DNA from 2 places in the Streptomyces sp. RLA123 genome. Region 2 is predicted to be linked to the other one. Evidence: riboswitches for the same ligand, from Rfam matches in the RefSeq annotation. Region 2 holds a riboswitch; the other holds the start of a gene.

Region 1 (14,773 bases), 1.2 Mb from region 2:
GTCCACCAGCTCGACCCGGTCCACGGCGTTGCACCAGCGGCAGCGCACCGACTCGACGGTCTCGCTCAGCACCTCGCGCTCCTCCACCCTGGGCTCCCCGGCCAGGTCCAGGTGCACGTACTCGACGACCCTGCTGGAGCGCGTGACGTCGAACCGGGTCAGGTTTCCGCAGAGGGTGCAGCGCCACCGGGTCGTGGAGGTCGGCAGGGGAACCGTCATCGGGTCTGCTCCTAGGTCGCGCGTTTGCGTTCCGGTCACCCTACGGCCTCGGCGGGATCCGGCGCTGCGGCGAGGCGTCCTGTGACGGTTGCGCCCGGTCCGTCATGATCGATCCATGGTCATCCCGGTGTACGACGAGAACCCTGTCCGCCGCAGACCGGTGGTGACGTACGCCCTGATCGGGCTCTGCGTGGCGGTCTTCCTCATCGGCCCGGCCTCGGGGCTCAACCCCGTGTACGGCACCGGCCATGAACTCGCGTGCGCCCAGGCCTCGTACTTCGCCCGGTGGGGTGTCATCCCCGCGGAGCTCTGGCACGGGCACGTGGCCGCCGCGTCGGTCGTGATGCCGACCGGATGCCCCCCGCCGGCTGACATCGGGCGGTCGCCCTTCGTGTCGGTGCTCACGGCGCTGTTCGTGCACGGGAGTTGGGTTCACCTGCTGGGCAACATGCTGTTCTTCTATGTCTTCGGCGACAACGTCGAGAACCGCATGGGCCGGCTGCGCTACCTCGTCTTCTACGTGGTGTGCGGCTACCTGGCCACCTACGGCTACGCCCTGGCGCACACCACGTCCACCCAGGCACTGGTCGGCGCGTCCGGCGCCATCTCCGGTGTCCTCGGCGCGTATCTGTACCTCTATCCCCGGGCGCGCGTGACGAGCCTCTTCCCCTTCCTCTTCTTTCTGCCGCTGCGCTTCCCGGCGTGGATGGTGCTCGTCTTCTGGTTCGTGCTCCAGTCCCTCGCCGGACAGGCCCAGCAGTCCGGTCCGGGCGTGGCGTACCTGGCGCACATCACCGGCTTCCTCTTCGGCTTCCTGTGCGCATGGGGCTGCTACCGGGCAAGGCCTAAGCTTGAGCCCGCACCCAGGGCGACCCAAGGAGACCTACAGCCGTGATCACCGCGATCGTGCTCATCAAGACCAGCGTCGACCGGATCCCCGAGATCGCGCAGTCCATCGCGGCGCTCGACAGCGTCAGCGAGGTCTACTCCGTCACCGGCACCTACGACCTGGTCGCCATGGTCCGGGTCGCCCAGCACGACCAGCTCGCGGACGTCATCCCCGGCCGCATCAGCAAGATCCCCGGCGTCGAGGCCACCGACACGCACGTGGCCTTCCGCACGTACTCCCAGCACGACCTCGAGGCCGCGTTCGCCCTCGGCCTCGACTCCTAGGCCCCGCCGGCGCTCCTCCGGCGCGTCGCTACGCGGGGACGCAGCGGCCGTTCTCCGTGCGGTAGCGCCACTGGGCGCCGTCGGTGACGAGGGTGGCGACGGCGGCGAGGAAGCGGTCGACGTGCTCGTCGGGGGTGCCCGCGCCGAAGGAGACGCGGACCGCGTTGAGGGTGGATTCGCCCCCGCAGTCGCCCGGTTCGGTGTGGTCGCCCAGCAGCGTGCGGACGAGGGGATGGGCGCAGAACAGCCCGTCGCGGACGCCGATGCCGTACTCGGCGGACAGGGCGGCGGCGAAGTGGGAGCTGTTCCAGCCGTCGACCACGAAGGACAGGACGCCCACTCGGGGGGCGTCCTCGCCGAAGAGGGACAGCACCCGCACCTGCGGGATTCCCGCCAGCCCCTCGCGCACGCGGGCGACCAGCGCCTGCTCGCGCTCGACGAGGCCGTCGAAGCCCGCCTCGCGCAGGGCCCGACAGGCGGAGGCGATGGCGTACACGCCGATGACGTTGGGCGAGCCGGCCTCGTGGCGGGCCTCCGTGGTGTGCCAGTCCACCTCGACGCCGCCGTCGGCGCGGCGGGCCACGCGCCGTGAGGCGCCGCCGCCCGCGAGGTAGGGCTCGGCCTCGCGGAGCCAGTCGGCGCGGCCGGCCAGGACGCCGGAGCCGAACGGCGCGTAGAGCTTGTGCCCGGAGAAGGCGACCCAGTCCACGTCGAGCGCGGCCACGTCGACGGGGTGGTGCGGCGCGAGCTGGGCCGCGTCGACCACGATGCGCGCGCCGTGCGCGTGGGCCGCCGCCGCCAGCTCGCGCACCGGCCAGAGCTCACCGGTCACATTGGACGCACCCGTCACACAGACCAGCGCCGGACCGTACGGCTCGCGCGCGGCCAGCGCGCGCTCCAGCACGGCCACGGCCTCCGCGGGGGTCCGCGGCGCGCTCAGATAGGTGACATCGCCGTCCCGCCAGGGTAGCAGCGAGGCGTGGTGCTCGGTCTCGAAGACGAAGACCCGGGTCCCGTCCGGCACGACGGACGCCAGCAGATTGAGCGAGTCCGTGGTCGACCGGGTGAAGACCACCTGGTCGTCCACCCGGCAGCCCAGGAAGGCGGCCACCTCCGCGCGGCTCTGCTCGAACAGGTCGGTCGACAGCTGCGACAGGTACCCCGCGCCCCGGTGGACGCTGCCGTAGTAGGGCGCGTAGGCGGCCACGTCGTCCCAGACCCGCTGCAGCGCGGGCGCGCTCGCGGCGTAGTCGAGGGCGGCGTAGCCGACCTCGCCGCCCGTGACGAGCGGGACGAGGACATCGCGGCCGAGGACGGGGAGCGGGGTGGTGCGGACGGTCTCGGCAGGGCGCACGGACATGGCGAATTCTCCTGTGGGCAGGGGGAAGCGACAGGGCGTCAGGGTTCGACGGGAAAGCCCTCGGAATGCCGGACGGCACGCAGGGCGCGCCCGGGGAGGGGGGAATAGGGCCTTCGGGCCCTAGCGCATTCGCTTGCTCACGGAAGAACTCCTCATGACCGCGCTTGCCGCAGACCTCGCTGCCTGCGGCCTGGTCATCACCCGGGGCACCCCGCCACGGAAGGAGGGTTGCCGGACAGCGGGCCGGGGCCGTGTCGCTGTCACTCGTGACCTGCGCAGCATCCTGCCACAGCCGGCCGGCGCCGCAAGCCGCGGTCCGCATCCCGGACATCGCGGACCGCTGCCCCCGGCGCACCTCGCACGGTGGCCGCGACGGGGACGCGAAAGGGCCGGGGCGAGCGGCCCCGGCCCTTCCGCGCGAACGTCCCCGCGGTTACGCGTTCGTGGCCGCCGCCCACCGCTCCAGCGTCTTCGCCGCCGTACCCGAGTCGATGGACTCTGCCGCCCGTGCCATTCCCGCGGCGATCCGCTCCTCCAAGGCGCCCGCCCCGGACTCCAGCGCCACCAGCGCGGCGGCGGAGTTCAGCAGGACGGCGTCGCGCACCGGCCCGGTCTCACCGGCCAGCAGCCGGCGCGCCACATCGGCGTTGTAGGCCGCGTCGGCGCCCCGCAGCGCCTCGATCGGGGCCAGCTCGATACCGACGTCGCGCGGGTCGAAGGGAACCTGTTCCACGGCCCCGTCACGCACGATCCACACCTGGGAGGTGGACGTGACCGTCAGCTCGTCCAGTCCGTCGTCGCCGCGGAACACCAGCGCGGAGGAGCCGCGCCGCGCCAGCACTCCCGCGATCAGACCGGCCATCCGGGTGTCGAAGCAGCCGACCGCCGACGCCCCGACGCGGGCCGGATTGGTCAGCGGGCCGAGGATGTTGAAGGAGGTCGGGACCCCCAGGTCGCGCCGCGCCGAGGCGACGTAGCGCATCGCGGGATGGAACCTGGCCGCGAAGCAGAAGGTGATGCCGGTCTCCTCGGCCACCCGGGCGACACGGTCGGGCGACAGGTCCAGGTTGATGCCCAGCTTCTCCAGCACGTCGGAGGCGCCGCTGGCGCTGCTGGCCGCCCGGTTGCCGTGCTTGACGACCTTGGTCCCGGTCCCGGCGATGACGATGGCGGACATCGTCGAGATGTTGACGGTCCTGGCCCGGTCGCCGCCGGTGCCCACGATGTCGACGGCCGGCCCGGGGATGTCGAGCGGCTGCGCGTGCGCGTACATCGCCTCGACGAGACCGGTGACCTCGTCGACGGTCTCGCCCTTGGCCCGCAGGGCCACCATGAATCCGGCGATCTGGGCGTCGGACGCCCCGCCGCTCATGATGCGGTCCATCGCCCAGGCCGTCTCCGCGGTGCTCAGGTCCTGTCCCGCCAGCAGGGCTCCCAGGATCTCCGGCCAGGAGCGACCCGCCGCGGTGTCGCCTCCAGCGGGGTTCACAACGCTCACGGTCCACACTCCGGGTGGTCTGACGTGCAATGGATGGGTTCGGCCCCAGCCTATCGGCGGCGGGGAACGGGAAAGGGCCCCGTCCATCGGATGAACTCCGACGAACAGGGCCCCGCCCGGTGGCACAGCGTTCGGGATCAGTGGTGGCCGTGGCCGCTCGTGATCTCCTCGTACTCCTCGGCCGACGGCTTGGGGATCTGCGTCCCCTCGCCGTAGTAGCCGCGCGACAGCATCGCGCGCACTCGCGTGGTGAGGCCGACCTTCTTCTCCACGCCGTTCTCGTCCGTCTCCGGGCCGCCGGCCAGCGGCACCGGCTGCTCGTGCGAGGTGAGCGTGAACAGCTTGGACTGGTCCAGCGGCTCGTGGATCTCGATGAACTCGCCGTGCGGCAGCCGCTTGATGATGCCGGTCTCACGACCGTGCAGCACGTTGTCGCGGTCGCGCCTCTGGAGGCCCAGGCAGATCCGCTTCGTGACGAAGAAGACCAGCACCGGCAGCACGAAGAAGGAGATCCGGACCACCCAGGTGATCGCGTTGATCGACAGATGGAAGCGGGTGGCGAAGAGGTCGTTGCCACCACCGACCAGCAGGATCAGGTACAGGCTGATCCAGGCCGCGCCGATGCCGGTGCGGACCGGGCGGTTGCGCGGGCGGTCGAGCAGGTGGTGCTCGCGCTTGTCACCGGTGACCCACGACTCCAGGAACGGGTAGACGCCGATGAAGCCCAGGACCATCGGGAAGATCACCAGCGGGATGAACACACCCAGGACGAGGGTGTGTCCCCACAGGCTGATCTCCCAGCCCGGCATGATGCGGATCAGGCCCTCGGAGAAGCCCATGTACCAGTCGGGCTGGGCGTCGGTCGACACCTGGTCCGGACGGTACGGGCCGTACGCCCAGACCGGGTTGACGGACACCAGCGCGGACATGGCCGCGATGACACCGAAGACCAGGAAGAAGAAGCCGCCCGCCTTCGCGGTGTAGACCGGCAGCAGCGGCATGCCGACCACGTTCTTCTCGGACTTGCCGGGACCCGGGAACTGCGTGTGCTTGTGGTAGAAGACCAGGATCAGGTGGGCCACCAGCAGGCCCGCCATGATGCCCGGGATCAGCAGCACGTGGATCGTGTAGAACCGCGGCACGATGTCGTGCCCGGGGAACTCCCCGCCGAAGAGGAAGAACGACAAGTACGTGCCGACGATCGGCACGGACAGGACCGCGCCCTCCATGAAGCGGATACCGGTGCCCGACAGCAGGTCGTCCGGCAGCGAGTAGCCCATGAAGCCGTCGAACATGCCGAGGAACAGCAGCAGGAAGCCGAACAGCCAGTTGACCTCGCGCGGCTTGCGGAAGGCGCCGGTGAAGAAGACGCGCATCATGTGCACGAGCATCGCGGCCACGAAGACGATGGCCGCCCAGTGGTGGATCTGCCGGACCAGCAGACCGCCGCGCACGTCGAAGCTGATGTGCAGCGTCGACGCGTACGCCTCGGACATCCTGATGCCCTGCAGCGGGGTGTACGAGCCGTCGTAGACGACCTCGTTCATCGCCGGGTGGAAGAACAGCGTCAGGTAGACACCGGTCAGGATGACGATGATGAAGCTGTAGAGGGAGATCTCGCCCAGCATGAAGGACCAGTGGTCCGGGAAGATCTTCCGCATGTTGGCCTTGGCCAGGCTGTAGATACCCAGCCGGCCGTCGGCCCAGTCGGCGACCCGCTCGCCGGCGGGCGCCTTGCCGCGCGGCTTGGCGCTCGCGCTCTCGTTGGTAGTCATCCTCGCTCCCAGAAGGCAGGGCCCACGGGCTCTTCGAAGTCGCCGAGCGCCTCGAGGTAGCCCTCGTCGTTCACGCTGATCCGCAGCTGCGGCAGGGCGTGGCCTGCCGGACCGAAGATCACCCGGGCACCGTCGGACAGGTCGAACGTCGACTGGTGGCAGGGGCAGAGCACGTGGTGCGTCTGCTGCTCGTACAGGCTGATCGGGCAGCCGACGTGGGTGCAGATCTTGGAGTAGGCGAGGATGCCCTGGTGCGCCCAGTCACGCGCTCGCTTGTCCTTGATGTCCTCCGGCTCGATCCGGACGATCATCAGCGCCGACTTGGCGATCTGCTCCTGGAAGTCCTCCTGGTCCTCCTCCAGCCCCTGGGGCACGGCGAAGGTCAGGGAACCGACGGCGACGTCCTCGGGACGCAGCGGCTGGTTGGTGTTCTGGTTCACCAGCAGCTTGCCCTTGGCCCACAGGGTGTGGCGGAGCTTCTCCTCCGGCAGCGGGCCGAGGTCGCGCAGCAGCATGACGCCGGACAGCGGGACCAGGGTGAGCGCACCGAACAGCGTGTTGCGGATCAGCTTGCGGCGGCCGAGCTGGCTCTCTCGCGCGCCGTCGCCGAAGTCCCGCATCACCTGGGCCCGGGTCTCGGTGTCGGCCTCGATCGGGTGCCGGTCGGCCGGGCGCTCGGTGTCGTCCATCAGGGTGCGGGCCCAGTGGACCGCGCCGGCGCCGATGGCGAAGAGGGAGACACCCAGCGTCATGCCCAGCGCGAAGTTGAGCGCACTGACGTGACCCAGCGGCCAGACGTAGACGATCTTGTCGATCGGGAGGACGACGAAGCTCGCGATGAAGCCGAGCGTGGCGATCATCGAGACCGTGAACAGCAGCGCCACGGTGCGCTCGGAAGACTTCGCAGCCTTCTCGTCGATGTCCTGGCGGCGCGGGAGGTGCGCGGGCAGGCCCGGGTCCGCGAACGGGTGCTCATCCGCGCGGCTGACTTCGCCGGCGCCGTGAGCCGAACGCTCAGGCAGGTTCTCTTCTGACATGTCCTGACTCATGACTTCTTGGCCTTGGTGGTGTGGGCGCCGATCCAGCACGCACAGACGATCAGAGCGCCGAGACCGAAGATCCAGCCGAACAGGCCCTCGGTGACCGGGCCGAGGCTGCCCAGCGACATACCGCCGGGGCTCGGCGCCTTGTCGCCGTTGACGGCGTTCAGGTAGGCGATGATGTCGCGCTTGTTCTGCTCGGGCATCGTGCTGTTGGGGAACGACGGCATGTTCTGCGGGCCGGTGAGCATGGCCTCGTACATGTGCTTGTTGCTCACGCCCGAGAGCGACGGGGCGTACTTGCCGTTCGTCAGGGCGCCACCCTTGCCCTGGTAGTTGTGGCACTGCGCGCAGTTGGTGCGGAACAGCTCCCCGCCTCGCGCGGTGTCCGCGCCGCTCGGGTTGGTCTGCTCCTTGGTGGGCGTGGACGGGCCGGGGCCCAGCGACGCGATGTAGGCGCCGAGCTGGTCGATCTGCTTCTGCGAGTAGATGACCTTCTTGCTCGGAATCTGAGCGCCGGGCTGCTGGGCCGGCATGCGGCCGGTGCCGACCTGGAAGTCCACGGCCGCGGAGCCGACGCCGACCAGGCTCGGGCCGTCACTGCTTCCCTGGCCCGACGTACCGTGGCAGCTGGAGCAACCGACGGCATACAGCTTCTTGCCCTCTTCGATGGCGAGGGACTGGGAGCTGTCGTCGGCCTGCGCCTTGGGCGCGGGCGCGACCGCCGCGTACAGCCCCCCGATGGCCGTGAGCGCGAGAAGTAGGACGACAAGCGCCGCCATCGGGTGGCGCCGTCGTGCGGAGAGCTTTTTCACGGATTACCCCGGTGTCAGGATCTCTTGCGTCGATGGGTCTGGGATACGGACCGATGGCCGCGGCTGCCGCGGCTGTCCGCTTACTTGATCAGGTAGATCGTGGCGAAGAGGCCGATCCAGACGACATCGACGAAGTGCCAGTAGTAGGAGACGACGATCGCGGCGGTGGCCTGTTCGTGGGTGAACCGCCTGGCCGCGTAGGTCCGTCCCAGGACCAGCAGGAAGGCGATGAGACCGCCCGTCACGTGCAGACCGTGGAAGCCGGTGGTCAGGTAGAACACCGAACCGTACGGGTCCGAGGAGAGCGAAAGGCCGTCCTCCTTGACCAGGTTCGTGTACTCGAAGATCTGACCGCCGACGAAGATCGCGCCCATGATGAAGGTCACGGTGAACCAGGCGCGGAGCTTCTTCACATCGCCGCGCTCGGCCGCGAAGACACCCATCTGGCAGGTGAAGGAGGAGAGCACGAGGATCGTCGTGTTCGTCGCCGAGAACGGGATGTCGAGAAAGGCGGCGTGGGCCTTCCAGTACTCGGCACCCGTCACCGAACGGAGAGTGAAGTACATCGAGAAGAGGGCCGCGAAGAACATCAGCTCGGAACTCAGCCAGATGATGGTTCCGACGCTGGTGAGGTTCGGCCGGTTGACCGACGGGTGCGCGTGCCCGGTTTCTACTGCTGTTGCTGTCGCCACGACCGACATTATGTCGGTCCCTTATCTCGCGCTCACTCCGGGGGGTGCCATTCGGTGTGTCAAGGCCGTTGGGACAGCGGTGGAGATCGCCCGAAGGAGCTAACACTCCTCGAAGGACCCTGCTCAGGAGTAAGGTTCGGCCACAGGCAGGCGACTCCACGAAGGCGAGGAGGCACGGATGCAGACGACCGCGGCGGTGCTGGTCTACAGCGACGACAGGAACACCCGGGAGCAGGTCCGTCTGGCCGTCGGACGCCGCCCCGCAGCCGACTTGCCGCCGGTGGAGTACCTGGAGTGCGCGACCCTTCCCGCCGTGCTGAGCGCGCTGGAGAACGGCGGCATCGACGTGTGCGTGCTGGACGGCGAGGCCGTGCCGGCGGGCGGCATGGGTGTGTGCCGCCAGGTCAAGGACGAGATCTTCCGCTGCCCGCCGGTGCTGGTCCTGATCGGACGCCCCCAGGACGCCTGGCTGGCCAGCTGGAGCCGGGCCGACGCGGCGGTGAGCCACCCCGTCGACCCGGTCGAGCTGAGCGCGGCCCTGGCGGGGCTGCTCAGGCAGCGTCTGTCCATCGACACCTAGGCAGCGGCGCGGAGGTCACAGAACCGGCCGCAGGCGGGCCTGCGGGTCGTCCGTGTCGTCCGCCGCGGCCGGGTCGGTGCCGGCCCGCGCCCCGGCGGCGCTGCCCTTGCGCCAGTCGGCCCAACTGAGGTTCCAGTCGCCGAATCCGTTCCCGAACGGCGCCATCTCCTCACCCAGGCTGTGCGAGACCACCACGATGTCTCCACGCCGTACGTTCTCGAAGAACCAGTGGGCGTTGTCCGTGCTCATACCGGTGCATCCGTGGCTGACGTTGGCGACGCCCTGCGAGCCCACCGACCAGGGCGCGGCGTGCACGTACTCGCCACTCCAGGTCACCCGGGTGGCCCACTGCACGGGCAGGTCGTAGGCGTCCGAACTGCCCGACGCGATGCCCACGGTCTCACTGCGCATGCGTACGTTGGCCTCCTGGCCCAGCACGACCTTGATGCCGTTGCGGGTGGAGAAGCCGGGCTTGCCCGTGGTGACCGGGATGGTGCGCACGACACGGCCGTTGCGCTTGAACGTCATGGTGTGCGTCTCGGCGTCCGTGAGCGCCTCCACGCGGTCCCCGGTACGCAGGGTCAGGGGTTTGGCCGGGCCGCCGTACATGCCGCCCTTGATGTGCAGGCCGTCGAGGGTGCTGCGCACCTCGATCCGGGCGTGCGCGGGCCAGTAGGCGCGCGGGCGGTAGTGCAGGGTGCGGTCGTCCACCCAGTACCAGGCGCCCTGGCCGGCCGAGGGAGCGGAGTCGACGTGCAGACTGCGCTCGACGGCGATGCGTGCGTTGATGTCCTTGACCGGAGCGCTGAGTTCGGCGGTGACGGGCTGTCCGACGCCGTAGGTGCCGCTCTCCGGGCCGAAGGTGACCCGCAGCAGCTTGTCGGGGGCGCGGGTGTCGAGCGCCAGCGTCTTGCGGCCCTGGCGGCCGTCCTTGTCCTCGGTGCTCACCCGGACGGTGTAGTGGGCCCCCGCCCCCAGTGCGGAGGTGCTCTGCCAGTGCCTGCCGTCCTTGGAGAGCCGCCCGCGGATGAACCGGCCGGAGGCGTCGGTGGCCGTCACATCCGTGATGCGTTTGCTGTCACCCTTGACGGTGATTTCCAGCGGCTTCCCGGGGTCGGCCTTCTTCGTGCCCGTGCCCGCGGCCCACACCACGTCACCCGAGGCGTCGTAGGGAGCCTTGGCCAACGGATCGCCGCCACCCGAACAGGCAGCCAGTGGAGCTGCCACCACCGCTGTCACGAGTGCGATCGCCATTCGGCGGGGAGAAAAGAGACCCATGATCACACGGTATGCATAAGAGACCGTCCGCGCGCGTCGGGCGCGTGCGAACGGGCGAGGCCCGGACCCCATTCGGGTGTCCGGGCCTCGCCCGTGTGCGCCAAGAGCTCACTGGGTGCGGTTCTCGCCCCGGTAGTACTCGAAGACCCAGCCCCACAGCCCGAAGAGGATGAAGGGCGCGCCGAAGTAGATCAGCCACCAGCCGAAGATGATGCCGAGAAAGGCGGTGGCACCACCGAAGGCCAGCAGCAGCGGCTGCCAACTGTGCGGGCTGAAGAAGCCCATTTCGCCGGCGTCGTCCGCGACGTCCGCGTCCTCACGGTCCTGCGCCCCGGTGTCCGCCCGGCGGGCGGTGAAGGCCAGGTAGAACCCGATCATCACGGCCAGGCCGAAGGAGAGGAAGAGCGCCGTGGTGCCGACCGGCTCCTTGGACCACAGGCCGTAGACGATGGCCATGGCCAGGAAGAAGAAGGAGAGCCACAGGAACAGCCTGCCCTGGAACTTCACTTGCCCGTCTCCTTCTCATCGCCGCCGGAGACGGCCTTGGGGGCCGGGCCGACGTTCTCCAGCTGGTCCTGAGCCGCGATCTCCGGGTGGTGGAGGTCGAAGGCCGGGGATTCGGACCGGATGCGCGGCAGCGTGAGGAAGTTGTGCCGCGGCGGCGGGCAGGAGGTCGCCCACTCCAGGGAGCGGCCGTAGCCCCACGGGTCGTCGACCTCGACCGGCTTGCCGTACTTGGCGGTCTTCCACACGTTGTAGAAGAACGGCAGCATCGACAGGCCCAGCAGGAACGAGCTGATGGTCGAGATGGTGTTCAGCGTGGTGAAGCCGTCCGCGCTCAGGTAGTCCGCGTAGCGGCGCGGCATGCCCTCGGCGCCCAGCCAGTGCTGGACGAGGAACGTGCCGTGGAAGCCGATGAACAGCGTCCAGAAGGTGATCTTGCCCAGCCGCTCGTCCAGCATCTTGCCGGTGAACTTCGGCCACCAGAAGTGGAAGCCGGAGAACATCGCGAAGACGACGGTTCCGAAGACGACGTAGTGGAAGTGCGCCACCACGAAGTACGAGTCGGAGACGTGGAAGTCCAGCGGTGGCGAGGCCAGGATGACACCGGTCAGACCACCGAAGGCGAAAGTGATCAGGAAGCCGATCGCCCAGAGCATCGGTGTCTCGAAACTCAGTGAGCCCTTCCACATCGTGCCGATCCAGTTGAAGAACTTCACACCGGTCGGTACCGCGATCAGGAAGGTCATGAACGAGAAGAACGGCAGCAGCACACCGCCGGTGACGTACATGTGGTGCGCCCACACGGTCGCCGAGAGGCCGGCGATGGAGATGGTCGCCGCGATGAGGCTGACGTAACCGAACATCGGTTTCCGGGAGAAGACCGGAATGACCTCACTGATGATGCCGAAGAACGGCAGCGCGATGATGTACACCTCTGGGTGCCCGAAGAACCAGAACAGGTGTTGCCATAGCAAGGCGCCGCCGTTGGCGGCGTCGAAGACATGGGCACCGAACTTGCGGTCCGCCTCCAGGGCGAGCAGCGCGGCGGCCAGCACCGGGAAGGCGAAGAGCACCAGCACACCGGTGAGCAGCACGTTCCAGACGAAGATCGGCATCCGGAACATCGTCATGCCGGGGGCGCGCATGCAGATGATCGTGGTGATGAAGTTGACCGAGCCGAGGATCGTGCCGAAGCCGGAGAAGGCCAGACCCATGATCCACAGGTCACCGCCGATGCCCGGCGAGCGGACCGCGTCGGTGAGCGGGGAGTAGGCGAACCAGCCGAAGTCGGCGGCGCCGTTCGGGGTCAGGAAGCCGGCGACCGCGATGAGCGAGCCGAACAGGTAGAGCCAGTAGGCGAACATGTTCAGCCGCGGGAAGGCGACGTCGGGGGCGCCGATCTGCAGCGGCATGATCCAGTTCGCGAAGCCGGCGAACAGCGGCGTCGCGAACATCAGCAGCATCACGGTGCCGTGCATCGTGAAGAGCTGGTTGAACTGCTCGTTCGACACCACCTGGGTGCCGGGGCGGGCAAGCTCGGCGCGCATGATGAGCGCCATGATGCCGCCGATGATGAAGAAGAAGAACGAGGTCGCGAGGTAGAGCGAGCCGATCGTCTTGTGGTCGGTCGTGGTCAGCCACTTCACGACCGCCGCGCCGGGCTGCTTCGTGCGGAGCGGCAGCTCGTCCTCGTACGTGTCTTCGTGCGCCGCGGCCGCGCCGTGGGGTTCGTTGAGAATGCTCACTGGGTCTTGGTCTCCGCGTTCTTGGCGTTGCCGGTGGTGGCAATGCCTGCCGGGACGTAACCGGTCTGGCCCTTCTTCGCCAGGTCCTTCAGGTGCTGCTGGTACTGCGCCGGAGAGACGACCTTGACGTTGAAGAGCATCCGGGAGTGGTCCACGCCGCACAGCTCGGCGCACTTGCCCATGAAGGTGCCCTCCTTGTTGGGAGTCACCTGGAAGACGTTGGTGTGGCCGGGGATGACGTCCATCTTCATCAGGAAGGGGACCACCCAGAAGTCATGGATGACGTCACGCGAGGTGAGCACAAAACGAACCGTCTCACCCTTGGGCAGCCACAGGGTCGGGCCCGGGTTGCCGGTGTCCGGGTCCCGGGTGGCCGCGGAGCCGAAGTCGTAGACGCCGTCCGCGCCGGCGGGCGCGTCCAGCTTCTTCGCCGAGATCGTGGAGAGCTCCGCAGGCACCGTGCCCGCCGCGGGCGTCGACGGGTTGCCGTCCACGTCCTCGACGTAGTTGAACGCCCAGCTCCACTGGAAGCCGACGACGTTGATGACGTGGTCGGGCCGCTTGGAGGTCTCCAGGAGCTTGGACTCGTCCCGGGCGGTGAAGTAGAAGAGCACCGAGATGATGACCAGCGGGACCGTGGTGAAGAGCGCCTCGATCGGCATGTTGTACCGGATCTGCGGCGGCACCTCCACCTTGGTGCGGCTACGCCGGTGGAAGATGATGCTCCAGAGGATCAGTCCCCAGACGAGCACACCGACCGCGAACGCGGCGGCCCAGGAACCCTGCCAGAGCGAGAGGATCCGCGGTGCCTCGACGGTGGCGGGGCTGGGCATGCCGAGGCGGGGGAAGTCCTCGTATGTGCAACCGGTGGCGGTCGCAAGGACCAGGCCCGCGGCCAGCGCCTGCGGCAGAATCCGCCGCATCGGGCGCCGCGACGAGCGGTCGGAGCCGTAGGGACTCACGTAGCGCCTTCCCGAGAGTCTCGCCCGCGCGTCGGGATTCCCGGCCTGTGCTGGTCGGTCGCCCTGGCGCGGGCAGTGGTGTGGATGTTTATGCGGACCAAACCCTACTGGACTCGTTTTTGGGCCGCGCGGGGAGGGGTGCCAACGCGCCGGGGCGGCCCCCGAAGGGGTGTCGGACGTCGTTCCGCGGGCGCGGAAGCCCCCGTTCCGGGGTGTTCTGACGCAGGCCCAGACGCCGGCCGGACCGCCGGGGCGTACCGTGCCGGACGTGCCCTATTTCGATGCCGCATCCGCCGCTCCGTTGCATCCCGTCGCCCGTCAGGCCCTGCTCGCCGCGCTCGACGAGGGCTGGGCCGACCCCGCTCGGCTGTACCGGGAGGGACGCCGGGCCCGGCTGCTGCTGGACGCGGCGCGCGAGGCCGCCGCGGAGGCCGTGGGATGCCGGCCGGACGAACTGGTTTTCACTCCTTCGGGGACACGCGCGGTCCACGCGGCGGTCTCCGGGACGCTGGCCGGACGGCGGCGGGTCGGGCGGCACGTGGTCGTCTCGGCGGTCGAGCACTCCTCCGTCCTGCACGCGGTGGAGGGCGGCGCCGTCACCGAGGTGGGGGTGGACCGCACGGGCCTGGTCGACGCCGCGGCCTTCGGGCAGGCACTGCGGACGGACACCGCACTGGCGTGCCTGCAGTCCGCCAACCACGAGGTGGGCACGGTGCAGCCGGTGGCGGAGGCGGCGGAACTGTGCCGGGCGGCCGGGGTGCCGCTGCTGGTCGACGCCGCGCAATCGCTGGGCTGGGGGCCGGTCGAGGGCCCCTGGTCCCTGCTGGCGGCGAGCGCCCACAAGTGGGGCGGGCCGTCCGGGGTCGGGCTGCTCGCGGTGCGCAAGGGCACCCGCTTCGCCCCCCAGGGACCCGCGGACGAACGGGAGTCCGGCCGCGCCCCCGGCTTCGAGAACCTTCCGGCGATCGTCGCGGCGGCCGCCTCGCTGCGGGCGGTGCGCGCGGAGGCGGTCGCGGAGGCGGCCCGTCTGTCGGCGCTGGTCGACCGGATCCGCGCCCGGGTGCCGGAGCAGGTGGCGGACGTCGAGGTCGTCGGGCACCCGTCGCTGCGGCTGCCCAACATCGTGACGTTC
Region 2 (14,773 bases):
ACGGATGGGGCGGTGGCCGCTGTGCCCGCGCTGCGAGGACCCGCACGCCCTGGACGTCGAACCCGAGCTCGGCCCCGACCCGCACTGGGTCTGCGAATCACTGGGCGAGGCCGTGGCCCCCGTCGGCTCGCTGGCCGCCGCGATGGGCGGGGCCCGCTGACCGTGGCCCTCTACATCGACCCGCCGACCTGGCCGGGCCACGGCCGGCTGTGGTCGCACCTGGTCAGCGACGCCTCCTACGAGGAGCTGCACGCCTTCGCCGCGGCCATCGGCTCCCCCCGGCGGGCCTTCGACGGCGACCACTACGACCTGCCCAGCGAGCGGTACGCCTCCGCGGTGGCCGCGGGGGCGTTCGAGGTCGGCAGCAAGGAGCTGCTGCGCAGGCTCACGGAGGCGGGGCTGCGCAGGCCGAAGCGGCGGCGTCCTTCGGACGCGGGGGCGTAGGTTCTGCTTCTGGCCCGGGTCTGTGGGGCTGGTCGCGCGTTCCCCGCGGCCCCTTCACGGTGCGCGCCCGCGCCGGGTCTGTTTCCCAGGTGCGGGCGCGCCGTGGCTGGTCGCGCAGTTCCCCGCGCCCCTACGGGGCACGCAACCACACCAGGGCCGTGTCCCAAGTGCGGGTACCTCGTGGCTGAACGCGCAGTTCCCCGCGCCCCTACGGGGCACGCATCCGCGTGCCCGCGGCCCCTTCACGGTGCGCGCCCGCGCCGGGTCTGTTTCCCAGGTGCGGGCGCGCCGTGGCTGAACGCGCAGTTCCCCGCGCCCCTACGGGGCACGCAACCACACCAGGGCCGTATCCCAAGTGCGGGTACCTCGTGCTGGTCGCGCAGTTCCCCGCGCCCCTACGGGGCACGCACCTGCGGGTCAGGCGCCGACGTATTGGGCGAGGTGGGTGCCGGTGAGGGTGGGGCGGGAGGCGACGAGGTCCGCGGGGGTGCCCTCGAAGACGACGCGGCCGCCGTCGTGGCCCGCGCCCGGGCCGAGGTCGATGATCCAGTCTGCGTGTGCCATGACCGCCTGGTGGTGCTCGACCACGATGACCGACTTGCCGGAGTCCACGAGCCGGTCGAGCAGGCCGAGCAGCTGCTCGACATCGGCGAGGTGCAGCCCTGCGGTCGGCTCGTCGAGTACGTAGACACCGCCCTTGTCGGCCATGTGCGTGGCCAGCTTGAGGCGCTGCCGCTCACCGCCCGACAGCGTGGTGAGCGGCTGGCCGAGGCTGAGGTAGCCGAGCCCGACGTCGGCGAGGCGGCCGAGGATGGCGTGCGCGGCCGGGATGCGGGCCTCGCCCGCGCCGAAGAACTCCTCCGCCTCGGTCACCGACATCGCGAGCACCTCGCTGATGTCGCGGCCGCCGAGGTGGTACTCCAGCACCGCCGCCTGGAACCGCTTGCCCTCGCACTCCTCGCAGGGGGTGGCGACACCGGCCATCATCGCCAGGTCGGTGTAGATGACGCCGGCGCCGTTGCAGGCCGGGCAGGCGCCCTCGGAGTTGGCGCTGAACAGCGCGGGCTTCACGCCGTTGGCCTTCGCGAAGGCCTTGCGGATCGGGTCGAGCAGCCCGGTGTACGTCGCCGGGTTGCTGCGCCGTGAGCCGCGGATGGCGCCCTGGTCGACCGAGACCACTCCCTCACCGGGCGGGATCGAGCCGTGCACGAGCGAACTCTTGCCGGAACCTGCCACGCCGGTGACGACGGCCAGTACCCCGAGGGGGATGTCGACGTCGACGTCGTGCAGGTTGTGCGCCGTCGCGCCGCGGATCTCCAGCGTGCCGGTGGGCTTGCGCACGCTCTCCTTGAGGGTGGCCCGGTCGTCGAAGTGGCGGCCGGTGACCGTGCCGGCCGCCCGCAGCCCGTCGACCGTGCCCTCGAAGCAGACGGTGCCACCCGCCGTACCGGCGCCGGGGCCGAGGTCGACGACATGGTCGGCGATCGCGATCACCTCCGGCTTGTGCTCCACGACGAGCACCGTGTTGCCCTTGTCGCGCAGCCGCAGCAGCAGGCCGTTCATCCGCTGGATGTCGTGGGGGTGCAGGCCGACGGTGGGCTCGTCGAAGACGTAGGTGACGTCGGTGAGCGAGGAGCCGAGGTGGCGGATCATCTTGACGCGCTGCGCCTCGCCGCCCGACAGGGTGCCCGACGGCCGGTCCAGCGAGAGGTAGCCGAGGCCGATCTCGGCGAACGAGTCGAACGTGTCCACCAGGGCCGTCAGCAGGGGCGCGACGGACGGCTCGTCCAGACCCCGGACCCACTCTGCGAGGTCGCTGACCTGCATCGCGCAGGCGTCGGCGATGCCGATCCCGCCGATCTTCGAGGACCGGGCCGACTCGCCCAGCCGGGTCCCGTCGCACTCGGGGCAGACGGTGAACGTCATCGCCCGCTCCACGAACGCGCGGACGTGCGGCTGCAACGCGTCGACGTCCTTGGAGAGCATCGACTTCTGGATCTTCGGGATCAGCCCCTCGTACGTCAGGTTGATCCCCTCGACCTTGATCTTGGTCGGCTCCTTGTGGAGGAGGTCGTGCAGTTCCTTCTTCGTGTACTTGCGGATCGGCTTGTCCGGGTCGAAGAAGCCGCTGCCCTTGAAGATGCGGCCGTACCAGCCGTCCATGCTGTAGCCGGGGACCGTGAGCGCGCCCTCGTTGAGCGACTTGACGTCGTCGTAGAGCTGGGACAGGTCGATGTCGGTGACCGTGCCCCGGCCCTCGCAGCGCGGGCACATGCCACCGAGGCGGTTGAAGGTCGCCTTCACCGTCTTCTTGGCGCCGCGCTCGACGGTGATCGCACCGCTCGCCCGGACCGAGGCGACGTTGAAGGAGAACGCGTTCGGCGAGCCGATGTGCGGCTGCCCGAGCCGGCTGAAGAGGATGCGCAGCATCGCGTTGGCGTCGGTGGCGGTGCCGACCGTGGAGCGGGGGTCGGCACCCAGCCGCTGCTGGTCGACGATGATCGCGGTCGTCAGCCCTTCGAGGACGTCGACCTCGGGCCGGGCGAGCGTCGGCATGAAGCCCTGCACGAAGGAGCTGTAGGTCTCGTTGATCAGCCGCTGCGACTCCGCGGCGACCGTGCCGAAGACGAGCGAGCTCTTGCCCGAGCCGGAGACACCGGTGAACACCGTCAGCCGGCGCTTCGGGATCTCGACGCTGACGTCCTTGAGGTTGTTCACACGCGCGCCGTGCACGCGGATCAGATCGTGGCTGTCGGCACCGTGCAGCGCGGGCGACCGCGGGTCCGTCCTCGTGTCCGTGCTCATCGTGTCTCTCTCTGGCCCTCGGGGCCGGTGTCGGGGTCGGTGCGGGTGTCCCACCGGCATCGAACAGTACGTCCGGTCGTCCTGTCCTCGCTTCCGGCCGGTGCCTCAGCTGTCCTGGAGCAGCCCGAGGACATTGCCGTCGGGGTCGGTGAAGGTGGCCACCAGGCGACCGCCGCCGACGTCGTGCACCGGCTCCTTCGCGGTGCCGCCCGCGGCGGTCACCTCGGCGAGCTTCGCCTCGATGTCCGCCACGTGCCAGTAGGTCACCGGCGAGGTCATGGCCTGCGGTCCGCCGTTCGGCACCAGGCCGATGTGCTGGCCCTCGGCCTCGAAACCGACGTAGTACTCGCCGTCGTGCTGCGGCGCCGTGCCGAGCAGTGCGGCATACACCTCCTTGGCCTTCGCCAGGTCGGAGACGGGGTGCAGCACGGTCTTGATGCCCTGGGTGGAAGAGCCGCTCATGGTCACTCCTGAGGTCGTGGGTCCGGTCGTACCGGCGGCGATGCCGCCGTCGACCGCTCTGCCCGCCACGCTAGCCGCGAACCGGCGGCCGGGGCTTCTCGAATCCTGACCGTTTCCTCCGCCGCTCCCGCCGCGCCGGTCACAGGGGATCGCCCTGGAGCCGCCCCGCGGGGAGCCTGCGCCCGCACAGCGCGGACGCCAGGTCGCCGGCCTCGCCGCGCAGCGCGGGGCCGGAGCCGTAGGACCAGTCCAGGTCGGTGGCGCGCAGCGAGCGGCCGTCGATCGCCACCGCGAAGTGGGCGTGGCCGCCGCCGTACGTCAGATCGTCCAGGACGGCGACGACGGCGGGCTCCGGGGCGCCGCGTTCCGCGCCGAGCGGCACGGTGATGTCGAGGCCGTGGATCACCACGTGGTTGAGGGCGCCGCGGACCCCGCCGCCCGGCGGGGTCCAGTGGTGCATGACCGGCGAGCGCAGCCCGGCGACGAGGGAGTCCTCCGGCAGCGCCGCGTCGCGGCCGGCGACGGAGTTGGACAGCCGGGTGAAGTCGTAGTCGCAGGAACGCAGTTCGGCCATGAACTCCTCTTCGGTCCAGCGCGCCGCCATGGTCATGTGGGCGACGACCTCGCGCACCCTCCAGCCCTCGCAGAGCGAGGGGGTGTCCCACCGCTCCGTGCCCGCCCCGTCGAGCAGGTCGGCGAGGGAGAGATACGCGGCGGTGATCGCGGAGCGCAGTACGGCGTCGTCCGTCATGGCGGTTCCGCCCTTCCGGTGGGTGCGGGGAACGGCATGTCTCAAGGGGCAGACCGGTCTTGCGGCGCGGAGTCATCGGCGGAGAGCAGCAGTTCCAGTTCGGTGGTGAGGTTGCGGCGGGCCGTGTCCTCCCACCGCTCGTAGCCGATGGTGGTGCGGAACAGCCGCGGCAGCGCGAGGAGCTGGCGCAGCACGCCGGCGCGGCCGGCGCGGAAGGCGTCGTCGGGGACGAAGCCGTACTCGTCGCGGACCGCCGCGGCGTAGGCGGCGTACGCGACAGGGTCGCCGGCCAGGACCGCGAGGTCGGCGTCGCACAGCACTTGGCCGTTGCGGTCGCCGTCGCCGGGGTGGTGGGTGACGGTGAGCCGGACCAGGCGGGCGACCTCGGCGGTGATGGTGTCGAGGACGGCAGCCTCGGGCAGCGCGCGTTCGGCGAGGCGGGCGCTGCGCTCCTCGTTCTCCGAGCGGTCGGGGCGGTAGACGGCGTCATGGAACCAGGCGGCGAGCAGCACCGCGTCGATGTCCTCGGCGTACTCGGCCAGGGAGTCGACGTGGACCAGCACCGCGGCCAGGTGGTCGGTGGTGTGGTAGCGGCGCTGCGGCTCGGCCCAGCGGGCGAGCAGGTCCTCGCCGTAGGGCGTCGGGTCGACGGACTCGGTCTGGCAGCGGCGCAGCAGCGCGCTCCAGTGCGTCAGCAGCTCGGGATCGGTGGCGGCCATGTGGGCCATTGTGGAGCACGGGGGTCGCGGGCGAGCGGAGGCGTGTGGGATCCTGAATATATGTCTAGACCAATTTTCGAAGTGATCGCGCTCGACGCCGACGACGCCCGCGCGGCCCAGGCGGGGGGCGCGGACCGCCTCGAACTGGTCACCGACATGTCCGCCGACGGACTCACTCCGCGCCGGGAGGTCTTCGCGGCCGTGCGGGCCGCCGCGGACGTACCGGTGCGCGTGATGCTGCGCGGCCGGGCCGACTTCGGGGCGGGCGACGCCCAGGAGGTCGACGCGCTGTGCGCCGCGGCGGCGGCCCTGCGCATGGAGGGCGCCGACGAGTTCGTGCTCGGCTTCCTCGACGCCGGCGGCGGCCCCGACCTGCGGGCGGTGCGGCTGCTGGCCGACGCCGTGGGCCCGGACGCGCGCTGGACCTTCCACCGCGCGATCGACCACTGCGCGGACCGTACGGCGCTGCGCGCGGCGCTGCGCGGACTGCCCGGGCACGACACGTACCTCACGGCGGGATCGGCCCGTGGCGTCGACACCGGCCTGGACGTCCTGATCGCGGAGGCCGCCGAGGGCGTGCCCGGTGATCCGCAGCTGATGGTCGGCGGCGGCCTGCGCGCCGAGCACCTGCCCCGGCTGCTCGCCGTGGGCATCGACGCCTTCCACGTCGGCGGCGCGGTCCGCCCCGGCGGCTGGGCGGGCCCCGTCGACGCGGCCGCCGTGCGGACCTGGCGCGACCTGCTCGACGCCCCGGTCGCCGTCGGCTAGCGCTCCGGCCGCCGCAGGCACCGTGACCGAACCCGTCCACACACGCGGCCCGGGCACGCCGCGCCCTCAGGCCGGTCCCTGCGTGAGCACCTGCTCGCCCTCGCCCCTCGGTTCCTCGAAGTCGGTCAGATAGCGGAGGAGCAGCGTCTCGTCCACGGTGACGGAGTTGGCGCCCTCCTCGCCGTTCCGGAGCTTGAGACGCTGTTCCAGCGTGGCCCGGTCGGCCTTGAGGTGGACCAGCTCCCACCGGCAGCCGTACCGCTCGATCAGGGTCTTGTAGTCATCACGTGCGGCGCGGCTCCAGAAGCTGTAGTCCACCACCACGTCCCGCCCCGTCAGCATCAGTTCGACCAGCTCCTGCCGCTGCTCGCTGCGGACCTCTTCCTTGAGGCGGTCGAACGCCTCCGCCTCCAGTACCCGGCCGGCATCGCGCTGCCCGAGTCGCCGCCAGACCGCCTCGTCGATGGAGAGCCGCGCGTATCCGCGACGCACCAGTTCCATCGCGTAGGTGGTCTTGCCCGCTCCCGGGAGGCCGCACATGAGAACCACGGTGCCCATTCGCTGCGTCACGGAGCCAGGCTAGCCGGGCGGTCCCGGGAACGCCCGAGGGCGGCACCCCGCACGGGGTGCCGCCCTCGATCGTGTACCGCTGAACCCTCGCGGGATCAGAAGTCCATGTCACCGCCCGGCATGCCGCCGCCGGCCGGGGCCGAAGCCTTCTCCGGCTTGTCGGCGATGACGGCCTCGGTGGTGAGGAAGAGCGCGGCGATGGAGGCCGCGTTCTGCAGCGCGGAGCGCGTCACCTTGGCCGGGTCGATGATGCCCTCGGCGATCAGGTCGACGTACTCACCGGTCGCGGCGTTGAGGCCGTGACCCGGGGTGAGGTTGCGGACCTTCTCCACCACGACGCCGCCCTCGAGGCCGGCGTTGACCGCGATCTGCTTCAGCGGGGCCTCCAGGGCCAGCTTCACGATCGTCGCACCGGTGGCCTCGTCGCCTTCGAGCTCGAGCTTCTCGAAGACGTTGGACGCCTGGAGCAGAGCCACGCCACCACCGGCGACGATGCCCTCCTCGACGGCGGCCTTGGCGTTGCGCACCGCGTCCTCGATGCGGTGCTTGCGCTCCTTGAGCTCGACCTCGGTGGCCGCGCCGGCCTTGATGACGGCCACGCCGCCGGCCAGCTTGGCGAGACGCTCCTGGAGCTTCTCGCGGTCGTAGTCCGAGTCGCTGTTCTCGATCTCGGCACGGATCTGGTTGACCCGGCCCTGGATCTGGTCGGCGTCGCCGGAGCCGTCCACGATGGTGGTCTCGTCCTTGGTGACGACGACCTTGCGGGCGCGGCCCAGCAGCTCCAGACCGGCGTTCTCCAGCTTGAGGCCGACCTCCTCGGACACCACGGTGCCACCGGTGAGGATGGCGATGTCCTGGAGCATGGCCTTGCGGCGGTCGCCGAAGCCCGGGGCCTTGACGGCCACGGACTTGAAGGTGCCACGGATCTTGTTGACGACCAGGGTCGACAGGGCCTCGCCGTCCACGTCCTCGGCGATGATCAGCAGGGCCTTGCCGCTCTGCATGACCTTCTCGAGCAGCGGGAGCAGGTCCTTGACCGCGGAGATCTTGGAGTTGACGATCAGGAGGTACGGGTCGTCGAAGACGGTCTCCATACGCTCCAGGTCGGTGGCGAAGTACGCCGAGATGTAGCCCTTGTCGAAGCGCATACCCTCGGTGAGCTCCAGCTCCAGACCGAAGGTCTGGGACTCCTCGACGGTGATGACGCCTTCCTTGCCGACCTTGTCCATCGCCTCGGCGATGAGCTCGCCGATCTGGGGGTCAGCGGCGGAGATGGAGGCGGTGGAGGCGATCTGCTCCTTGGTCTCCACATCCTTCGCCTGCTCGAGCAGGGCGGCGGAAACGGCCTCGACGGCCGCCTCGATGCCACGCTTCAGGGCCATCGGGTTCGCACCCGCGGCCACGTTGCGCAGGCCCTCGCGGACCAGCGCCTGGGCGAGGACGGTCGCGGTCGTCGTGCCGTCACCGGCGACGTCGTCCGTCTTCTTCGCGACCTCCTTGACCAGCTCGGCGCCGATCTTCTCGTACGGGTCCTCGAGCTCGATCTCCTTGGCGATGGACACACCATCGTTGGTGATCGTGGGGGCGCCCCACTTCTTCTCGAGGACGACGTTACGGCCCTTGGGGCCGAGGGTGACCTTGACGGCGTCGGCGAGCTGGTTCATCCCGCGCTCGAGACCGCGCCGTGCCTCCTCGTTGAACGCGATGATCTTGGCCATGTGAAGTGGTCCTCCCGGACTTGGGGTCCCCTCGCGGCACACGGCTGCGGGGAAGGATTACTCCAGGACCGCGCCGGCGCCCGCGACGGACGGCCCCCCTCCCGCCGGTTCCTTTCCGACGGTCGAACGGGCCTCACCCACTCGGTCCTTTGTCACTCTCAACGTCAGAGTGCTAACGCCAATGATTAGCACTCGCCCTAGGAGAGTGCAAGCCGCTCGGCCGGTCGCCCGCCGCCTACCGGGGATCCACCCGCCCGCCACCGGGGGCGGACGGTGGCGGGCGACGGCGGGAGGACAGACGAAGGCCCGCCCCCGTTAAGAGGGCGGGCCTTGACATGTACGTTTGAGCGCGTTCGTACGAAGCGCTCCGTGGCCGATGCGCGGCGTCAGCCGGCAGCGAGGCGGACCATGTCCGCCTGCGGCCCCTTCTGGCCCTGCGAGATCTCGAACTCGACCCGCTGACCTTCCTCGAGGGTGCGGTAGCCGTCCATCTGTATCGCGCTGTAGTGCACGAAGACGTCCGCACCACCGTCGACCGCGATGAAGCCGTAGCCCTTCTCCGCGTTGAACCACTTGACGGTGCCCTGAGCCATTCCTTACTCCCCTATTGCCGGCCCTTCGCAGGCCCACACCTCGCGGACCCGGGTCAGACCTCACCCCCTACAGCCAAGGGGGCGTGCGCCGGAACGCGTCGACCGCGGCTGAATGTATCTGCACGGACGCTGTCTGCAACAGGTCAATCCGACGAGAAATCCGGGCACGGAAAAAGGGAAGAACGGCTCCAACGGCCAATAAACCGGGGCAAGTCGGGCGGGACATATGTCGCCAACACGACAATCATCGCGGGAATTTGGCGATAAATCGTCGACAAGGACGCCGCGGAAAGAGGGTTTACGCAGAGCGTTGCAGGGGGTTGCGAGCCTCCGAAGTAACTGTACAGCCCTTCAACTACCTCTCACGCACACAGGGGTGCCGGGAGCAACTCCCGGCACCCCTGTGCGTTCCGCGGCGCAGACGGCTCAACAGCCCCCGGCGACCGCCGGGATGATGGAGACGGACGCGCCCTCGGCCACGACGGTCTGAAGGCCCTCCGAGAAGCGCACGTCGTCGTCGTTGACATAGACGTTCACGAAGCGGCGCAGCTTGCCCGTGTCGTCCAGGACACGGGCCGAGATGCCGGGGTGGTCCTTCTCCAGCGACTCGATGACCTCGGCCAGCGTGCCGCCGTCGGCGGGGACCTCGGCCCGGCCGCCGGTGTAGGGGCGGAGGATGGTGGGGATGCGGACGTTCGCGCTCATGATGCGGGGTTCACCTTCGTATCGGGACGGTCGGCGATCGGCGGACGGCGTCAGCCGGCCAGGCCGGCGGCGCGGAACGCGTCGAGGCTCGGGCGGATGGTGGCCGTGGGGCGGGAGGTCGCGGCGACGGCGTCCAGGGTCTTGAGTCCGTCACCGGTGTTGAGGACGACCGTCTCGGCGGCCGGGTCCAACTGCCCGCTCTCGATCAGCTTCTTCAGAACGCCGACGGTCACGCCGCCCGCCGTCTCCGCGAAGATGCCCTCGGTGCGGGCGAGCAGCTTGATGGCGTCCACGATCTGCTCGTCGGTGACGTCCTCGACCGCGCCGCCGGTGCGCCGGGCGATGTCCAGCACATAGGGGCCGTCCGCCGGGTTGCCGATGGCGAGCGACTTGGCGATGGTGTTCGGCTTCTGCGGGCGCACGACGTCCTGCCCGGCCTTGTAGGCGGTGGAGACCGGGGAGCACCCCTCGGCCTGGGCGCCGTAGATGCGGTACGGCTTGTCCTCCACCAGACCGAGCTTGATCAGCTCCTGCAGTCCCTTGTCGATCTTCGTCAGCTGGGAGCCGGAGGCGATCGGGATGACGAGGTTGTCCGGCAGACGCCAGCCGAGCTGCTCGCAGATCTCGTACGCGAGCGTCTTGGAGCCCTCGCCGTAGTAGGGGCGGAGGTTGACGTTGACGAAGCCCCAGCCCTCGCCGATCGGGTCGCCGATCAGTTCGCTGCAGAAGCGGTTGACGTCGTCGTAGTTGCCCTCGATGCCGACCAGTTCGCCGCCGTAGACGGCGGCCATGACGACCTTGCCCTCCTCCAGGTCGTGCGGGATGAAGACGCAGGACCGGAAGCCGGCGCGGGCCGCCGCGGCGCCGACCGCGCCCGCGAGGTTGCCGGTGGAGGAGCAGGACAGCGTGGTGAGGCCGAAGGTGCGGGCGGCCTCCAGGGCGATGGCGACGACGCGGTCCTTGAAGGAGTGCGTGGGGTTGCCGGAGTCGTCCTTGATGTGCAGGCCGCCGGTGATGCCCAGCTCGCGGGCGAGGTTGTCGGCCTTGACGAGCTTGGTGAACCCGGGGTTCAGGTTGGGCTTGGAGGCCACGTCGGCGGGGACGGGCAGCAGCGGCGCGTAGCGCCAGATGTTGTTCGGCCCGGACTCGATCCGCTTGCGGAGCGTCTCGGCATCGCCGGCGGGGAGGTCATAGGCCACTTCGAGCGGCCCGAAACAGCTCTCGCACGCGAAGACCGGACTCAGCGGGAAACGTTCGCCGCACTCGCGGCAGGACAGTGCGGAAGCGGGTCCGAAGGGGGAATTCGTGGACGCGACGTCGGTGACAACAGTCTGCGCAGCCATGTCAGGCGAGGCCCTTTCTCCTCATCTTCCTCGCGGCGAATCTCGCCACGAGACGGAATTGGCACCTTCCCCACCTGGACCTCGCGGTCGGCGGGAGGGTTGCCGGGGCTTCAACGGGCCGTTCCCTCTGCCCCTCTGGATGAGCGGTATGGCACCGGGCCCAGGGCCCGAGCATTTGTCGTACGGGGCGCGATCATCGCGGACATACCATGGTCATGCCTCGTGTTCACGACTGTAACCGACGACCTCGACCCTGGTCACAGCCCGTCCGTCCTTCGAGACGAGCCGAAGAGGGGCAGAAACGGAGCAACGCAGTGCTGGACGAGGTAGCCGGCTGGCTGCGGCGGCGGTCCTGGACGGCCGAGCGCCGCCCGCTGTCGCAGCTCCTCGCCGCGAAGCGGGCCGCGGGCCCGCGCGGGACGGTGAGCGTGGTGCTGCCCGCGCTCGACGAGGAGGCCACGGTCGGGGCGATCGTCGCGGAGATCCGCCGCGAGCTGATGTCCGGGGCCGTGCCGCTGGTCGACGAGCTCCTCGTGCTGGACTCGGGCTCCACGGACCGGACCGCCGCGGTCGCCGCGGAGGCGGGCGCGACGGTGGTCCACCGCGACGCGATCCTGCCGCGGCTGCCGGCCGTGCCCGGCAAGGGCGAGGTGCTGTGGCGCTCGCTGCTCGCGACGCGCGGCGAGATCGTCTGCTTCGTCGACGCCGACCTGCGGGAGTTCGACGCGCGCTTCGTCTCAGGGATCGTCGGGCCGCTGCTCACGGACCCGGACCTCCAGCTGGTCAAGGCGATGTACGACCGGCCCCTGGAGTCCGGCGGCACGGTGGATCCGGGGGGCGGCGGACGGGTCACGGAACTGGTCGCCCGGCCGCTGCTCAATCTGCACTGGCCGCAGCTCGCGGGCTTCGTGCAGCCCCTCGGCGGCGAGTACGCGGCGCGCCGGTCGCTGCTGGAGCGGCTGCCGTTTCCCGTGGGGTACGGCGTCGAGCTGGGGATTCTCATCGACGCGCTCAGCGCGGCCGGGCTCGACGCGCTCGCGCAGGTCGACGTCGGCGTGCGGCACCATCGGCACCAGGACGGGCAGGCGCTCGGGCGCATGGCCGCGACGATCTACCGCACCGCGCAGACGCGTCTGGCGCGGGGGCACCTGGTGCGGCCCGTCCTCACGCAGTTCCACCGCACCGAGGACGGGGGCTTCGAGCCGAGCGTCCACGAGGTCACGACGGAGGAGCGGCCGCCCATGATCACGATCCCGGAGTACGTGCGGCGCCGCGACGTTGCGTGACGCGCCGCTGTGCGGGTGCGTTGTGCGGGTGCTTGTCCGGGTGCGGGTGCTTGTCCGGGTGCGGGTGCTTGTTCGGGTGCGGGTGCGTTGTGGCTGATCGCGCAGTTCCCCGCGCCCCTTCAGGGCACGCTGCCGGTGCGTTGGGGCTGAGCGCGCAGTCCCCGCGCCCCTTCAGAGCACGCTGCCGGTGCGTTGGGGCTGAGCGCGCAGTTCCCCGCGCCGCTGGCGGGGTGGGGCGGGACGCCCGGGTGGCGTAGCGCACACGTTTGCGGGTGGGGATGCGTGGCTAGGCTGGCCGCATGGTCGCATCGCATGGCGCGCGGGTTCTGGTGGCGTCCAATCGCGGGCCCGTCTCGTACAGCCTCCGGGAGAACGGGACGCTGGAGTCCCGCCGCGGAGGCGGCGGTCTCGTGTCGGGGCTGAGCGCGATCGGGCCGGACACGGACGCCGTATGGGTGTGCGCCGCGCTCGGCGACGGCGATCGCGCGGCGGTGCTGCGCACCCCGGACGGGAGCGGGCGGCTGGCCGCGGAGGACACCGGCGACCAGCGGGTGCGCATGCTGGACATCCCGGCGGACACGTTCGCCTCCGCGTACAACGGGATCGCGAACTCCGTGCTGTGGTTCGTCCACCACCTGCTCTTCCAGACGCCGCTGGAGCCGATCTTCGACGAGGACTTCCGCGAGCAGTGGGCCGCGTACGTGGCGTACAACAGCGCTTTCGCGGACGCGCTGGCGGAGGAGGCCGGGGAGGGCGCGGCCGTCCTGGTGCAGGACTACCACCTGACGCTGGTGCCGCAGATGCTCCGCTCGCGCCGCCCCGACCTGCGGATCGGCCACTTCTCGCACACGCCGTGGGCGCCGCCGGACTACTACCGGCTGCTGCCGGACGACGTGGCGGCCGAGGTGCTCAGCGGCATTCTGGGCGCGGACCGGGCGGCGTTCCTGACCCGGCGCTGGGCGGAGGCGTTCGCCGCATGCTGCGCGGACGTGCTCGGCGCGTCGGTGAACCGGGACGAGGACGCGCTGTCGGTGACGTACCGGGGCCGCACCACCCGGATCGGGGTGCACGGGCTGGGGGCGGACGCGGACTTCCTGCGGGAGCGGGCGCACCGCCCCGACGTGGAGGAGCGGCTGGCGGCGCTCCGGGAGGCCGTGGGCGGACCGGACCGCAAGGTCATCGTGCGCGTGGACCGCACCGAGCTGTCGAAGAACATCGTGCGCGGCCTGCTGGCGTACGCGCAGCTGCTGCGCGACCGTCCGGAGTGGCAGGGCCGCGTGGTGCACGTCGCGTTCGCCTACCCCTCGCGCACCGATCTGGCGATCTACCGCGAGTACACCGACGAGGTCTCCGACCTGGCCGAGGAGATCAACGAGGAGTTCGGCACCCCGGGCTGGGAGCCGGTGATCCTACACGTCAAGGACGACTTCGCGCGCTCGCTCGCGGCGTACCGGCTGGCCGACGTGGCCCTGGTCAACCCGATCCGCGACGGCATGAACCTGGTGGCCAAGGAGATCCCGGTCGTCACCGACGACGGCGTCGCCCTGGTGCTGTCCCGCGAGGCGGGTGCCTACGAGGAGCTGGGCGACGACGCCATCGTGGTCAACCCCTACGACATCCTGGCCACCGCCCGCGCGCTGCACCAGGCGCTGTCGGTCTCCCACGGGGAACGCGCCGAGGCCACCAAGCGGCTGGCGGCCGCGGCGACCGCGCTGCCGCCGCAGCGCTGGTTCCTGGACCAGCTGCGCGCCCTGGACTGATTCCCCCGCCCGCCCTCCCGTGTGCCCCAGGAAGTCAGGTGCCCCGGCGCACGTGGTGTGGGGCCGGGTTCGGGGCCTCCGGGGCTGCACGTCCTGGACTGGATATTTACGTGCGTTTCCAGCCCTCACCATTGTTCGCCCCGGGTACCGCACACAAATATGCCGAACGTCCAGAACATCCACCCCTACGACCCCGCCCCCTCCGTCGTTGCAAGCGCCTGATCCCCGGTGGGGGGTGTGAGCGGCACCGTGCAAAGGCCGCTTGTTGGCGCCGCGCCGATGCATGCCCAAGGCACGAGTGCCCTCACCCCCCACCGGGGATCAGGCGCGAAAGCACACCTGAGGGGGCGGGGGAGGTGGGGGCACCCCCGGCCGAAGGCTGGGGGAGGTGGACCCGAGGCACCGAAATGTGCTGTCCAGAATGGCCAGCCCGGAGGCCCCGAACCCGACACCCCAACAACGCGCGTCGGGGCGCGTGACCTCGCCGGGCTGGGGGCACCTCCGGCCGAAGGTTGGGGGAGGGAAGGCGGGCGGGGAAAAGGCGGTCATCGAGGTGGGTCGGCCCCCCGCGCACGGCTGATCCCCAGCCGGATGCGGGCGGTCAGGGCACCGGTGGCGAGGTAGTGCTCGACCTCCGCGAGCGGGGCGCGGCGGGCGAGTGGTTCGAGGCCGACGACGAGGGCGACGGGGCCGCCGTCCGCCACGAAGGCGGACCACCGTTCCCCGACGGCCACTTCGATCAGGCGTCCGCCCCCGTCACCGTGCACGACCGCCCGGCCGGGGGCGGGCGCGGTGACGCGCTCGCCCAGGTCGGGCAGCCGCCGCCCCGGTTCGGTCAGGCCCAGCAGC

Evidence for each region. A riboswitch is a leader RNA that binds a small molecule or an ion and turns the genes downstream of it on or off. The one in region 2 is predicted to bind S-adenosylmethionine.
Region 1: linked by a shared signal. The riboswitch ahead of RV983_RS26315 (aminotransferase class V-fold PLP-dependent enzyme) and the one ahead of thrC (threonine synthase) in region 2 are both predicted to bind S-adenosylmethionine.

What each region holds. Positions count from the first base shown of each region.
Region 1 covers NZ_JBWDOR010000003.1:5,756,300-5,771,072, reverse strand. The annotation lists gene RV983_RS26330 (hypothetical protein) at 1-219, opposite strand, end outside; gene RV983_RS26325 (rhomboid family intramembrane serine protease) at 335-1,114, shown strand; gene RV983_RS26320 (Lrp/AsnC family transcriptional regulator) at 1,111-1,392, shown strand; gene RV983_RS26315 (aminotransferase class V-fold PLP-dependent enzyme) at 1,421-2,752, opposite strand; SAM riboswitch class IV at 2,908-3,024, opposite strand; gene trpD (anthranilate phosphoribosyltransferase) at 3,186-4,250, opposite strand; gene qcrB (cytochrome bc1 complex cytochrome b subunit) at 4,388-6,025, opposite strand; gene qcrA (cytochrome bc1 complex Rieske iron-sulfur subunit) at 6,022-7,074, opposite strand; gene qcrC (cytochrome bc1 complex diheme cytochrome c subunit) at 7,071-7,880, opposite strand; gene ctaE (aa3-type cytochrome oxidase subunit III) at 7,961-8,581, opposite strand; gene RV983_RS26285 (response regulator transcription factor) at 8,751-9,152, shown strand; gene RV983_RS26280 (L,D-transpeptidase) at 9,168-10,406, opposite strand; gene RV983_RS26275 (cytochrome c oxidase subunit 4) at 10,539-10,937, opposite strand; gene ctaD (aa3-type cytochrome oxidase subunit I) at 10,934-12,679, opposite strand; gene ctaC (aa3-type cytochrome oxidase subunit II) at 12,676-13,641, opposite strand; gene RV983_RS26260 (aminotransferase class V-fold PLP-dependent enzyme) at 13,910-14,773, shown strand, end outside.
Region 2 covers NZ_JBWDOR010000003.1:4,551,580-4,566,352, reverse strand. The annotation lists gene RV983_RS20810 (hypothetical protein) at 1-160, shown strand, start outside; gene RV983_RS20805 (DUF4031 domain-containing protein) at 163-444, shown strand; gene RV983_RS20800 (ATP-binding cassette domain-containing protein) at 862-3,249, opposite strand; gene RV983_RS20795 (VOC family protein) at 3,355-3,711, opposite strand; gene RV983_RS20790 (maleylpyruvate isomerase family mycothiol-dependent enzyme) at 3,851-4,462, opposite strand; gene RV983_RS20785 (HD domain-containing protein) at 4,504-5,190, opposite strand; gene RV983_RS20780 (copper homeostasis protein CutC) at 5,242-5,949, shown strand; gene RV983_RS20775 (P-loop nucleotide/nucleoside kinase family protein) at 6,016-6,519, opposite strand; gene groL (chaperonin GroEL) at 6,615-8,237, opposite strand; gene RV983_RS20765 (cold-shock protein) at 8,624-8,830, opposite strand; gene RV983_RS20760 (ubiquitin-like small modifier protein 1) at 9,257-9,535, opposite strand; gene thrC (threonine synthase) at 9,586-10,878, opposite strand; SAM riboswitch class I at 10,897-11,024, opposite strand; gene RV983_RS20750 (glucosyl-3-phosphoglycerate synthase) at 11,193-12,164, shown strand; gene RV983_RS20745 (alpha,alpha-trehalose-phosphate synthase (UDP-forming)) at 12,464-13,924, shown strand; gene RV983_RS20740 (hypothetical protein) at 14,470-14,773, opposite strand, start outside.